Regions from separate parts of the Streptomyces sp. NPDC046876 genome, predicted to be linked through region 1. Evidence: riboswitches for the same ligand, from Rfam matches in the RefSeq annotation. Region 1 holds a riboswitch; each other region holds the start of a gene.

What was found. A riboswitch is a leader RNA that binds a small molecule or an ion and turns the genes downstream of it on or off. The one in region 1 is predicted to bind cyclic di-AMP.
Positions count from the first base shown of each region.
Region 2: another riboswitch for cyclic di-AMP. It lies ahead of ABZ924_RS04840 (transglycosylase family protein); the one in region 1 lies ahead of ABZ924_RS06095 (M23 family metallopeptidase).
Region 3: another riboswitch for cyclic di-AMP. It lies ahead of ABZ924_RS36755 (LysM peptidoglycan-binding domain-containing M23 family metallopeptidase); the one in region 1 lies ahead of ABZ924_RS06095 (M23 family metallopeptidase).

Region 1 is NZ_JBEYXK010000006.1:111,749-116,194, reverse strand. Features, by position in the region: gene ABZ924_RS06105 (pitrilysin family protein) at 1-553, shown strand, start outside; gene ABZ924_RS06100 (pitrilysin family protein) at 574-1,941, shown strand; cyclic di-AMP (ydaO/yuaA leader) riboswitch at 2,181-2,336, shown strand; gene ABZ924_RS06095 (M23 family metallopeptidase) at 2,350-3,147, shown strand; gene ABZ924_RS06090 (GntR family transcriptional regulator) at 3,364-4,029, shown strand; gene ABZ924_RS06085 (HPr family phosphocarrier protein) at 4,268-4,446, opposite strand, start outside.
Region 2 is NZ_JBEYXK010000005.1:22,938-27,383, forward strand. Features, by position in the region: gene eno (phosphopyruvate hydratase) at 1-763, opposite strand, end outside; gene ABZ924_RS04840 (transglycosylase family protein) at 1,132-1,845, opposite strand; cyclic di-AMP (ydaO/yuaA leader) riboswitch at 1,848-2,015, opposite strand; gene ABZ924_RS04845 (transglycosylase family protein) at 2,292-3,311, opposite strand; gene ABZ924_RS04850 (cytochrome P450) at 3,414-4,446, opposite strand, start outside.
Region 3 is NZ_JBEYXK010000158.1:5,891-10,336, forward strand. Features, by position in the region: gene ABZ924_RS36745 (SRPBCC family protein) at 1-271, opposite strand, end outside; gene ABZ924_RS36750 (tyrosine-protein phosphatase) at 353-1,171, opposite strand; cyclic di-AMP (ydaO/yuaA leader) riboswitch at 1,515-1,699, shown strand; gene ABZ924_RS36755 (LysM peptidoglycan-binding domain-containing M23 family metallopeptidase) at 1,704-2,678, shown strand; gene ABZ924_RS36760 (SGNH/GDSL hydrolase family protein) at 2,874-3,677, shown strand; gene ABZ924_RS36765 (MBL fold metallo-hydrolase) at 3,857-4,446, shown strand, end outside.

The DNA of each region.
Region 1 (4,446 bases):
CACCCGCGAGTGCGACGCCGCCGACGTGGCGCTCACCGTCCTCGGCGGCGGCGAGTCCTCCCGGCTGCACAACCGCCTGGTACGCCGCGACCAGACGGCCGTCGCCGCCAGCTTCGGCATGCTCCGCCTGGCCGGCGCCCCCTCCATGGGCTGGCTGGACGTGAAGACCTCCAGCGGCGTCGAGGTGCCCGCCATCGAGGCCGCCGTGGACGAGGAGCTCGCCCGGTTCGCGGCCGAGGGCCCGACCGCCGAGGAGATGGAGCGCGCTCAGGCGCAGCTGGAGCGCGAATGGCTGGACCGGCTGAGCACGGTGGCCGGCCGTGCCGACGAACTGTGCCGCTTCGCCGTCCTGTTCGGCGACCCGCAGCTCGCCCTGACCGCCGTGCAGCGGGTCCTCGACATCACCGCCGAGGAGGTGCAGGCCGTGGCCGCGGCCCGGCTGCGCCCCGACAACCGTGCGGTGCTGGTGTACGAGCCCCTGGCGGCCGATGCCGACGCCGACACCGATGCCGACGCCGCGAACCAGAACGAGAACGAGGGGGCGGAGCAGTGAGCGACACCGCAGCCGTCACGATGACCTTCCACCCGCGGCCGCAGGCCGGCGAGGCCCGGCCGTGGGCCTTCCCGGCCCCCGAGCGCGGCGCGCTGCCCAACGGCATGACCGTGCTGCGCTGCCACCGCCCGGGCCAGCAGGTGGTGGCCGTCGAGGTCAACCTCGCCGCCCCGCTGGACGCCGAGCCCGAGGGCCTGGACGGCGTGGCGACCATCATGGCCCGTGCGCTGTCCGAGGGCACCGACAAGCACTCCGCCGAGGAGTTCGCCGCCGAGCTCGAGCGCTGCGGCGCCACCCTCGACGCCCATGCCGACCACCCCGGCCTGCGGGTCTCCCTGGAGGTCCCGGCCTCCCGGCTGCACAAGGCCCTGGGCCTGGTCGCCGAGGCGCTGCGGGCGCCGGCCTTCGCCGACAGCGAGGTCGACCGCCTGGTGCGCAACCGCCTCGACGAGATCCCGCACGAGCTGGCCAACCCGCAGCGCCGCGCCGCCAAGGAGCTCTCCCGCCAGCTCTTCCCGGCGTCCCTGCGCATGTCCCGCCCGCGCCAGGGCACCGAGGAGACCGTCGCCCGGATCGACTCCGCGGCCGTCCGCGCCTTCTACGAGGCCCACGTGCGCCCCGCCACGGCCACCGCCGTGATCGTCGGCGACCTGACCGGAATCGACCTGGACGCCGTCCTGGCGGACACCCTGGGCGCCTGGACCGGCGACACCGCCGAGGCGCGCCCGGTGCCGCCGGTGACCGCCGACGACACCGGCCGGGTCGTCATCGTGGACCGGCCCGGCGCGGTCCAGACGCAGCTGCTCATCGGCCGGATCGGGCCGGACCGGCACGACAGCGTCTGGGCGGCCCAGGTGCTCGGCACGTACTGCCTGGGCGGCACCCTCACCTCGCGCCTGGACAAGGTGCTGCGCGAGGAGAAGGGCTACACCTACGGCGTGCGCGCGTTCGGCCAGGTGCTGCGCTCCACCGCCGACGGCCGCGGGGCCTCGATGCTCGCCATCAGCGGCTCGGTGGACACCCCCAACACCGGTCCGGCCCTGGACGACCTGTGGAAGGTGCTGCGCACCCTCGCCGAGGGCGGTCTGACGGACGCCGAGCGGGACGTGGCGGTGCAGAACCTGGTCGGGGTGGCCCCGCTGAAGTTCGAGACGGCCGCTGCCGTCGCGGGCACGCTCGCCGACCAGGTCGAGCAGGAGCTGCCGGACGACTACCAGGCCCGGCTGTACGCGCAGTTGGCGGCCACCGGCACCGTGGAGGCGACCACGGCGGTCGTCAAGGCCTTCCCGGTGGACCGCCTGGTCACCGTGCTCGTGGGTGACGCCTCGCAGATCGAGGAGCCGGTGCGCGCGCTGGGGATCGGAGAGGTGACCGTCGTCACCAACTGACCGTCGGTATACGGCGGATGGGCCGGCGAGGTGCTGCCGGCGCACCGGCGGACCGCAGGCGGTCGAAGGGCCCCGATGGCTTGGCCATCGGGGCCCTTTATGTCCAATTGGCGCCAAGGTTGCCCGTATGGGGTGTGGCGTACGCAACAAAAGCGCGCGTCTGTTTGGCGATTGACTGATGATCCGCCTAGCGTCGGGCGTGCTGTCCGTCAGTTTGTACGCGCCGCACCCGCGGCACCGGGCAGCGATCGCCGAGTCCCCGTCAGGCGCGAGCCTGGGGAGCCGGGGACCCACACGTCCCTGGGGTGAATCGGGCCGCCTCGCCAGAGGGGCCCGTAGGAGACCTTCCTGCTCCGAACCCGTCAGCTAACCCGGTAGGCGAGAAGGAAGGAAAGGATCAGCCCCTCCATGGCCTTTGGCAGTCGTGCCGCCGGCAAGCACCGTGGTTCCAGCCGTCTGAGCCGCAAGACCGCCGGTTACGCCGGCGTCGCCGCCCTCGCAACGACCGGTGTCGTGGGCACCCTCGCCGCCCCGGCGTTCGCCGCGACGGACCACAAGGGCCCCTCCATGGAGGACACCGGCCTGAACGCGGTCGTCACCGCCGAGGACCTCCAGGGCCAGATCGAGGCCCAGGCCGAAGCCCAGCGCAACGCCGCGGAGGCTGCCGCCCTCAAGGCCAAGGCCGAGGCCGACGCCGCCGCCCGGGCCGCCGAGGCCAAGCAGAAGGCCGAGGAGAAGGCGAAGGCCGAGCGCGAGGCCGCCGAGCGTGCCGCCCGCGAGGAGGAGCGCAAGCGCCTCAACACCTTCGTCTCGCCGCTCGACGACAGCTACATCAGCACCCAGTACCACGCCGGCGGCGGCATGTGGTCCTCCGGCAGCCACACCGGCATCGACTTCCACGCGGCCTCCGGCACCTCGGTCCACGCGGTCGGCGCCGGCACCGTGGTCGAGGCCGGCTGGGGCGGCGCGTACGGCAACAACGTCGTCATCCGCCACAACGACGGCACGTACACCCAGTACGGCCACATGTCCTCGCTGAGCGTCTCCGTCGGCGAGACGGTCACCCCGGGCCAGCAGATCGGCCTGTCGGGCTCCACCGGCAACTCCAGCGGCCCGCACCTGCACTTCGAGGCCCGCACGGGCGCCACGTACGGCTCGGACATCGACCCCGTCTCGTACCTGCGCAGCCACGGCGTCGACCTCTGACCGACGCGCCGTCGGGCGGCGCCGCCGCACCGCTTCGCACAGGACCCCGGCTCACCGAGCCGGGGTCCTCGCGTTGTGCCTGCAAAGGCCGGCCGATTTCCGCCTGCGCTCGGAAAATTCGGCGCATTGCAATAGAGTCTCGGTACGATCCCGGTACGGCGGCGGCAAAGGCGCCCGGCAGCCGGAAAAGGCGGAGAAATGGGCGGAGGTCCGGTCTTGCGTATTCCCGCGCACGCGGTATGCACTGCAATCCGCGACGACATCGTCTCCGGGGCATTCGAACCGGGCGGCCGGCTGACCGAGGAGGTGCTGGCCCGACGCTACGGCGTCTCCCGCGTCCCCGTGCGCGAGGCGCTGCGCACCCTGGAGTCCGAGGGGTTCGTGACCACCCGCCGGCATGCGGGCGCCTGCGTCGCGGAGCCGACCGAGCAGGAGGCCGCCGACCTGCTGGAGCTGCGGATGCTGTTGGAGCCGCTGGCCGCGGCCCGGGCCGCCCGGCGCCGCACCGAGGCCCACCTGAAGGTGCTGCGCGGGCTGGTCAGGCTGGGCCAGGAGCGGGCTCGCCAGGGCCAAAGCGAGGATCTGCGGGCCCTGGGGAGCTGGTTCCACGAGACGCTGGCGCAGGCCTCCGGCAGCCCCGGGCTGATCGCGCTCCTCACCCAGATGCGGCACAAGGTCGCGTGGATGTACGTCGTGCAGGCGCCGCAGCGGCCCGTGGAGTGCTGGGCGGAGCACGGGGCGATCGTGGACGCGGTGGCGCGCGGCGACGCCGAGCGGGCGCGGGCCCTGACGGCGGTGCACGCGGACGGGACGTCCGGCGCGTACCGGCTGCGCGTGAGGTCTTCGCAACGTGCCGTAAACATGGCGAGCGGCTCCCATTAACAAGGCCCGCGTATGAATGGGGAGAGGGTAAAAGGCCGCCGTATTTCCGTGCGCCCTTTTCTGTGCGCCTTCTTCGGTGCGCCTTCTTCTGTGAGTCTTCTTCCGTGAGTCTTTCTCCGGACGCCTTTTCCGTGCCCTGATGTGAGGGGAAACAGCAGGAGCCGCGGCCGCCGGGAATTCCGGTGGTCGCGGCTCCTGCCGTTCTCGCGCCGCCCGCGCGACGGGCGAACCCGAAGGGTCAGACGGTCTCGGGAAGCTCCTCGAGGCCCTCGGCGACCAGCTTCGCCAGGCGGTCCAGCGCCACCTCGGCGCCCTCGGCGTCGGACGACAGGATGATCTCCTCGCCGCCCTGGGCGCCCAGGCCCAGCACCGCGAGCATGGACGCGGCGTTGACGGGGGTGCCGTCAGCCTTCGCGA
Region 2 (4,446 bases), on a different contig from region 1:
TGCCGTCCTTGTAGAACTCGGACGCGGCGACGTCGAGCGCGAGCGCGATGTCCTTGCCCGGGGTGTAGCCGGCCTGCTTGATGGCCTCGAGGATGAGGTCCAGCGCCTCGCGGTTGGAGCCGAGGTTCGGGGCGAAGCCGCCCTCGTCGCCCAGACCGGTGGACAGGCCCTTGCCCTTCAGCACGGACTTGAGGGTGTGGTAGACCTCGGTGCCCCAGCGCAGGGCCTCGGAGAAGGACTCCGCGCCGATCGGCGCGATCATGAACTCCTGGATGTCCACGTTGGAGTCGGCGTGCGAGCCGCCGTTGAGGATGTTCATCATCGGAACGGGCAGCAGGTGCGCGTTCGGGCCGCCGAGGTAGCGGAAGAGCGGCAGGTCCGAGGCCTCGGAGGCGGCGTGCGCCACGGCCAGGGAGACGCCGAGGATGGCGTTGGCGCCGAGCGAGCCCTTGTTGTCGGTGGCGTCCAGGTCGAACATGGCCTGGTCGATCAGGCGCTGCTCGGTGGCGTCGTAGCCGACGAGCTCCGGGCCGATCTGCTCGATGACCGCGAGGACGGCCTTCTCCACGCCCTTGCCCATGTAGCGGTTGGGGTCGCCGTCGCGGAGCTCAATGGCCTCGAAGGCACCGGTGGAGGCGCCGGACGGAACGGCAGCACGGCCGGTGCTGCCGTCGTCGAGGCCCACCTCGACCTCGACCGTGGGGTTGCCTCGGGAGTCCAGGATTTCCCGGGCTACGACGACGTCGATGGACGGCACGAGCATCTCCTTCTGGGATGTGACGCTGGGTGTGCGGTGGCGGGTACGGCCGTGGGATGGCCTTGCCGCCTAGAGCCTAACCGGCTCCGGGCAGTCGGCCAGCCGACCGCCCGCGTCCTGGGACGAAAAAGGGCCCGAATACCCCGCTTCCGGGACATAGGGCCCTTGATTCCGGGACTGTCGGGCCCTGTCGGGCTCTGTTGGGCTCTGTTGGGCTCTGTCGGTCCCCTGTCGACCGCCGTCTGCCGCCACCGGTCACCTGCCGTACGGGTGCTGCGCGGGCGGACGCACCGCCGCCCGGCGCGTGGGGGGTACGCGCCGGGCGGTGGGGTGTGCGCGTGCGGTCACGGCACGCGCGAGTGTTGCCGGGGAATTCAGCTGAGCTTCAGCATCTGGCCCGGGTAGATCAGGTCGGCGTCCGAGACGATGTCCTTGTTCAGCTCGAACAGCTTCTCCCAGCCGCCCTTGACGCCGTTGGCCTCGGCGATGGAGCCCAGGGTGTCGCCGGACTTGACCTCGTAGGAGCCGTTGCCGGTCTTGATGACCGAGGAGTCGCCGCGCTCGGAGCGGGTCACCGGCGCCTCGGCGCGCGGCGTCTCCTTCTTCGGCTGTGCCTTCGGCGTCTCGGTCTTCTTGGTCTCGGTCTTCTTCGTCTCGGTCTTCGGCGTCTGCTTCGGGGTGTCGCTCGAGCCGCCGCCGGAGTACGAGGAGTTCGACAGGCCCTTGCCGCAGACCGGCCAGGCGCCCTTGCCCTGGCCCTTGAGGACCTTCTCGGCGATGGCTATCTGCTGCGACTTGGAGGCCTGGTTGGCCTGCGCGGCATAGGCCTTGCCGCCGTACGCGGCCCAGGTGGAGGCCGAGAACTGCAGGCCGCCGTAGTAGCCGTTGCCCGTGTTGATGGACCAGTTGCCGCCGGACTCGCACGCCGCGACGCGGTCCCACTCGGAGGCGGTGGCGGCGGACGCGGAGCCCGCGGTCATCAGCGGGGCGGCGACGGCGACACCGGCGACGCCGGCGAGCGTGACGATGCGGGTGGTCCGCTCGATGGCGGTGGCGCGACGGTGCTTGCCCTTGCCGGAACGCAGCATGGATTTCTCCTCACCGACGCCTGCGAGGTGAGCTGTCGGGTTCGGGCGGATGAGTTGCCCGGCCGCGCACGTGGCGCGTCTTCACCCCTAGCCGTTCGTGACCGTCTTCCGACGGGCCTTCCCGGCGCCTTCGTTGGTTCCCCCGCTCCTGCCTTCGGCGCTTGACGCGACGTGTGTTCCCCCCGGCCGCCGGCAGGATTCGGCGATGCGGTCGAAGGGGCCCGCGGTGGCGGGCGATTCAGAAGGTAGACAGGTCCCCCGCCGATGTTCAACGAGGAACTTCGGCGGGGGACGGCCCCTACTTGCGCTCCCCGCAAGGGTGTTTGCGCAGGTGAGGGCGGGGTTTGCCCAAGGTTACGGACAGGACACGCCAGTTGACCGGAAGAGACACATGTCTCATTTGAACGAACCGGACATTCAAGGCCTTCCGGGTGTCCGAAGTGCCGTTATTTCTGGCTTAGATCCAGGTTCTGACCCGGCTTGATCAGGTTGGCGTCACCGCCGATGACCTGCTCGTTGGCGTGGTACAGGGCGCTCCAGCCGCCCTTGACCCCCTTGGCGTCCGCGATGGTGGCGAGGCTGTCGCCCTCCTTCACGGTGTAGGCGGGGGCCGCGCCCTCCGCGGCGGGGGCACCACGGTGCTTGCCGGTGGCAGTGGTGTCCGGTATGGCGGCCGGGTCGGTGGAGGCGCCCGGGGTGGGCGCGGCCGACGGGGCGGACGGGGCGGTGGGCGCCCCCGGGGCGGCCGGGTTCACCGGGGCGGTGGGGTCAGCCGGGTTCACCGGGGCGGTGGGCGCCGTACCGGGCGCGGTGGGCGCCGTCGGGGCCGTCGGGGCGCCCGGGTCGGTGCTCGGGGTGCCCGGCAGCGGCGTCTGGGACGGCAGGTCCGGGTCGGGCATGACGGGCAGGCCGCTGACGGGTGCCTGCGGCGCGGCCGGGATGGTGAAGGTGGGTCCGGGCGTCGGGGCGCCGAAGTCGGTGGCCCGCTCGCCGTTGCGGCCGGCCGGGACCTTGTCGTCCGGGCGGCTCGGGGTGGCGCCGACGGCGCGGTGCTTGCCGGTGGCGCCCGGGTCCACGTCCGCCGCGGGGGCGTCCTTGGTCAGCCCGGCCGAGGTCGCGCAGTTCTGCCAGGCCTCGGGGCCCTGGGCGCCGAGCACGCGTTCGGCGACGGCGATCTGCTGGGACCGGCTGGCGAGGTCGGGCCGCTCGGCGAACTCCAGGCCGCCCGCGTTCTGCCACTGCTCCTGGGTGAAGGCCAGCCCGCCGTACGCACCGCTGCCGGTGTTGGCGCTCCAGGTGCCTCCGCTCTCGCACTCGGCGACCTTGTCCCACGTCGAGGCGTCGGCCGCGCTCGCGCCGGTGGCGGCGAGCAGTGGCAGGGCCAGTGCGGAGCCCGTGACTCCGGCGGTGACGACAATCGCGGGTACCTGGCGGGGGCGTCTGTGGCGGCCGTTCCCGGAACGCATGTGCTGCACCTTTCGCATAACGGCTGGGTAACGGCAGAACCTAGCGGCCTTCGAACGATTGTCACAAGTTGAGCAAGCAGTTGACTTTGTCTCAGAAAACGTTCAGTTGTTTCGGGGTGTGAAGCGCACGGGAAGCGTGCGCAGGCCACGCATGATCAGACCTCCGCGCCACCGCAGGTCAGTTGACGGAACGGCGAGTTCCAGATCCGGCAGACGCGTCAGCAAAGTCGCAAGCGCCGTCTGTCCTTCGAGTCGGGCGAGCGGAGCGCCCAGGCAGTAGTGGATCCCGTGGCCGTAGCCGAGGTGCTGGTTGTCGGCGCGCGAGAGGTCCAGGGTGTCGGGGTCGGCGAACCGCTCCGGGTCCCGGTCGGCGGCGGCGAGGACCACCAGCACCGGGTCCCCGACCGCGATGTCCTGCCCGCCGAGCGTCAGCGGCCGGGTGGCGAAGCGCCAGGTGGCGAGCTCGACCGGGCCGTCGTAGCGCAGCAGCTCCTCCACTCCGGTCTGCAGCAGCCCGCGCTCGCCGGCGGCGAGGGAGTCCTGGAGCCGCGCGCGCTGCCCGGGGTTCATGAAGAGGGAGTGGACGCCGTTGCCGATGAGGTTCACGGTGGTCTCGAAACCCGCGAAGAGCAGGATGAACGCCATGGCGGTGGCCTCGGCCTCGGTGAGGTGGTCGCCGTGGTCGCTCGCCCGGATCAGGTCCGAGATCAGATCATTGCCCAGATCATCCCTTTTGCGGTGGATGAGTTCACCGAGGTACGTCCGCATCTGCTTGACGGAACGGGCCACTCCGCCGCGCGGGCCGCCGCCGTGCCGGATCATCATCCCGGCCCAGTCGCGGAAGTCGTCCTGGTCCTCGCGCGGTACGCCGAGCATCTCGCAGATGGCGTAGATGGGGAGCGGAAAGGCGAACTCGTGGATGAGGTCCGCCTCGCCCCGCCCGGCGAACCCGTCGATGAGGTGGTCGGTCAGCTCCTGCACCCGCGGTGTGAACTCCGCCACCCTGCGCGGCGTGAACGCCTTCGACACCAGGCGCCGCAGCCGGGTGTGGTCCGGCGGGTCGATGTTCAGCAGATGCGTCATCAGCTCCGCCTTGCGCTCCCCCGGGATCCCGGTCTTGCCCTTGGCGTGCGCC
Region 3 (4,446 bases), on a different contig from region 1:
ACACGGCGCGGTCGTCGGAGCGGTGGAAGGCCACCCGGCGGCCGGTGTCGAAGACGATGTCCTCGACGAACCGGTCGCCGTCGAGCACGATCTCCCGGACCAGGCCCTGCGGCCCGCTGGAGAGCACGGTGCACTCGGTGATGGCGGGGATGTACGGCAGCGGGTCGGCGGCCTTGGCCACCAGGCCGGCCCAGACGTCCTCGCGGGTGAGGCGGGGCTCGGCCGTGCCGTCGGCTCCGTTGACGGGCAGGGTGAAAGCGGTGCGGGTCACTTCGGCTCCCTCGTCGGATGATCTTGCCGAAAGGGCCAACCGGGTCCGGGCCGGATCCATTCCGCCGAGGGGGCGGCGCTGCTAGTGGACGAGCTGCTCGCGCAGCCGGGCGAGGGTCTCGGGAGCGAGGCGGAGGCCCTCGGCGAGATAGCGCTCGACGCCGCCCCAGCGCTCTTCGATGGCGGCGAAGGCGGCGTCGAGGTAGGCGGCGCGGGCGTCGAAGAGCGGGGCGAGCAGCTCCATGACCTCGGGGGAGCGGGCCTCGGGCGCATCGCTGCCGCGGCGCACGCGGTAGCGGCGGTGCGGGGCGTTCGACTCCAGGTAGTCCGCCGTGATGGCCTCGCGCTCCACCCCGAGGGCGAGCAGGGTGACGGCGATCGCCAGGCCGGCCCGGTCCTTCCCGGCCGCGCAGTGCATGAGCGCCGGGACGCTGTCCTCGGCGAGGGCGTGCAGGACCCGGCTGTGCTCGGCGGTGCGGTCCAGGACGATCGCGCGGTACGAGTTCGTCATCCGGGCGGCGGCCTTGCCGTCGCCGAGGATCCCGCGGAGCTGCTCGACGTCGCCGTCGCGGACCATCTTCCAGAATTCCTTGCCGTCGGCCGGGTCGGACAGCGGGATGTTCACGTTGCGCACGCCCGGCAGCTCGACGTCGGGGCCCTCCAGGACCTGGTCGGCGTGGTTGCGGAAGTCGAAGACGGTGTGGAGGCCGAGCGATGCGAGGAATTCTGCATCGGTTTCGGTGGCATGTGCGAGATGTCCGCTTCGGAACAGTCGTCCCGGCCTGACCCTTCGCCCGTCCGCGGTCGGCAGGCCGCCCACGTCGCGGAAGTTGCGCACTCCGGACAGTTCGGGCTCCGGTATCCGGTCCGCCGACGGGGGCGGGGGTATCTGCTGGGTCACGGGAACTCCTCCGGCGTTGTCGTGGTGGGTCGAGGTGCGTCGTGGTGTGTCGTAGTGTCCGAATTGCACTGCTTGGGGTCAACTTGCCGCCGTCGGTGGCCAGATCGGGCACAACCGGCGTGAGCCAGATCATACGGTGACCGTGAGTGCCTGATCGTCGATCCCGAATGGCCCGGCGCGAAAGGCCGTTGGCGGTGCGGAATGGACGGAGGGTGACCGGAAATTACCCCGGAATCCCGCTTCTGTGAATCCGTCAGGAATTCATGGCTTGTTCCGTGATGCCGTACTGGATTACCTTCGCGATCGATCCGGATGGACCGCCTAATCCTGCCGCCGTCCGGAAAACCGCAACCCGACCATTCATGTGCGGCAGGAGCGGGGGAACCAGGTAGGCCGCTGCTTCTTTTTGGATCTTTTCCTTGAGGAGCGGCTCGGGGTGAAGCCGTACACGTTCCGTTCGGTCCGTGTTCGGCCGGACATCTCCAGTCCGAACCCGACAGCTCACCTCGCAGGCGACGGAGAGGAATGCGCCATGCCGGCTCAGGGCAAGCACCGCCGTCCCAAGTCCCGCTCGACAGCCCGTGGCTTCGCCTTCGCCGGCACCGGCGGCGCCGCCCTCGCGCTGCCGCTGATCGGCGCCGCCGGCGCCCACGCCGCCGCCCCGTCCGCCGCCCCCGTGGTCGCCCCGCGGGTTCCGGTGTCGCTCCAGGCCCAGCCGGCCGCCGCCGTCCAGGCCGCCGACCGGGCGGCGCCGTCCGTCTACACGGTCGTGCCGGGCGACTGCCTCTCCACCATCGCCGCCGACCGCCACCTGCCGGGCGGCTGGGAGCGGCTGTACGCCGACAACCGCGAGGCCGTCGGCACCGACCCGTCGCTGATCCACCCCGGCCTGAAGCTGACCCTCGGTGCGGAGGGCGAAGCCACTGCGGCCGGGGAACCCGCCGGAGCCCCGGCCGGGAAGCCCGCCGCCGCGCCGCAGGCGGCACCGAAGGCTGCGCCGCAGGTCGCGCCGCAGGCCGCGCCGAAGAAGAAGTCCCCGGCGCCGGCCGCCGACCAGGGCGCCCCTGCCGTGGCGAAGGCCCCGGAGGCCGCCCCGGTCGCCGCTGCCTTCGTCGCCCCCGTCGGCGGCGGGATCTCCACCCAGTACAAGACCCCCGGCGCCATGTGGTCCAGCGGCTACCACACCGGTGTCGACTTCATCGCGAGCACCGGGACCACCGTCAAGGCGGTCGGCGCGGGCACCGTCGTCTCGGCCGGCTGGGGCGGGGCGTACGGCAACGAGGTCGTCATCCGGCACGCGGACGGCAAGTACTCCCAGTACGGCCACCTGTCCCAGCTGTCCGTCTCCGTGGGCCAGGCCGTCACCGCCGGCCAGCGGATCGGCCTCTCCGGCTCCACGGGCAACTCCACCGGCCCGCACCTGCACTTCGAGGTCCGCACGGGCCCCTCGTACGGCTCGGACATCGACCCGCTGGCCTACCTCCGCTCGAAGGGCGTCAGCATCTGACGGCCGTTGCCGCCGTTGCCGCCGTCGCCGCCGTCGCGGCGGCGGCGGTGTGAAGACCCGCGTGAGGCCGGGACCCGAGGGGGGCCCCGGCCTCACGCGCTGTAATTCCGCACCCGCCCGGTGGTAAAGATCACGGTCCGTCAACCCCTTCCTACGGTGGCGTAGGTCACGCGCCGCGGTGAAGGATATGGTCCCGTGGCAGCGACGACGACGATAGAGACGACGAAGAAGACGAACAGGACCATCGGCTCGTACGCGGCGATCGGGGACAGCTTCACCGAGGGCGTGGGGGACCCGGGACCCGAGGGGAGCTTCGTCGGCTGGGCGGACCGCCTGGCCGTACTCCTGGCCGACCAGCGCCCGGAGGGCGAGTTCCGGTACGCGAACCTCGCGGTGCGGGGGCGCCTGCTCGACCAGATCGTGGCCGAACAGGTCCCGCGGGCCAAGGAGCTCGCCCCGGACCTCGTGACCTTCTGCGCGGGCGGCAACGACATCATCCGGCCCGGCAGCGACCCGGACGCCGTGGCGGAGCGGTTCGAGGCGGCCGTGGCCGACCTCGCCGGCTCCGTCGGCCAGGTCATGATCACCACTGGGTTCGACACCCGTGGCGTGCCCGTCCTCAAGCACCTGCGGGGCAAGGTCGCGACGTACAGCGCGCACGTGCGTGCCATCGCCGACCGCTACGACTGCCCGGTCCTCGACCTCTGGTCGCTGAAGTCCGTACAGGACCGGCGGGCTTGGGACGACGACCGGCTCCACCTGTCGCCCGAGGGCCACACCCGGGTCGCCCTGCGCGCCGCCCAGGTGCTCGGGCTCGGGGTGCCGGCCGACCCCGACCAGCCGTGGCCGCCGCAGCAGCCGCGCGGCTCGGTGGACGTGACCCGCGACAACATCCAGTGGGCCCGCGAGCACCTGGTGCCGTGGATCGGGCGCCGGCTGCGCGGGGAGTCCTCCGGGGACCACGTCGAGGCGAAGCGGCCCGACCTGCTGCCGCTGTAGGCCGCTCGCGTGGGCCGCGGCCGGACCGGAGCGGAGTGGAGGGGGCGTTGCGGAATCCGTTGCAGAGTCCGTTGCGGAGTCCGTTGCGGAATCCTTCGGGGCCGCGAGGCGTTGGGATGGTGGCGGGCCGGGGTCTGATCCCGGCCTGCTCCCGTCCGCCCCACCTCCCAGGAGGCGCCTTGACCGGCTCCCTTCCCCTGCGTCCCCGGCTGCGCGCCCTGCGCCCCGAAGCCTTCGGCGCGGATCCGTCCGGCGCACGGCTGGAGCGCATCCGGCGCTCGCCGAACTTCGCCGACGGCGTGTTCCAGAACCCGGTGGGGGCCCGGACCAGGCCTTCCGGCTCCATGCTGGAGTTCGCCAAGATCTACTTCCACAAGGAGCAGCGGATCCGGCGCAGCCCCGTCGCGCCCGTACCCGTCTACCCGACCACCCTCGCCGAGCTCGCGAAGCCGCCGGTCAGCGGATTGCGCCTGACCTGGATGGGGCACTCCAGCGTGCTCGCCGAGATCGACGGGCGCCGCGTGCTGTTCGACCCCGTCTGGGGCGAGCGGTGCTCCCCCTTCCCCTTCGCCGGGCCCCGGCGGCTGCACCCCGTACCCGTTCCGCTGGCCTCGCTGGGGCCGGTCGACGCCGTGGTGATCTCACACGACCACTACGACCACCTCGACCTGCCGACCATCAAGGAGCTCGCCGGCACGGACACCGTCTTCGCCGTCCCGCTCGGCGTGGGCGCGCACCTGGAGCGCTGGGGCGTGTCCGCGGACCGGCT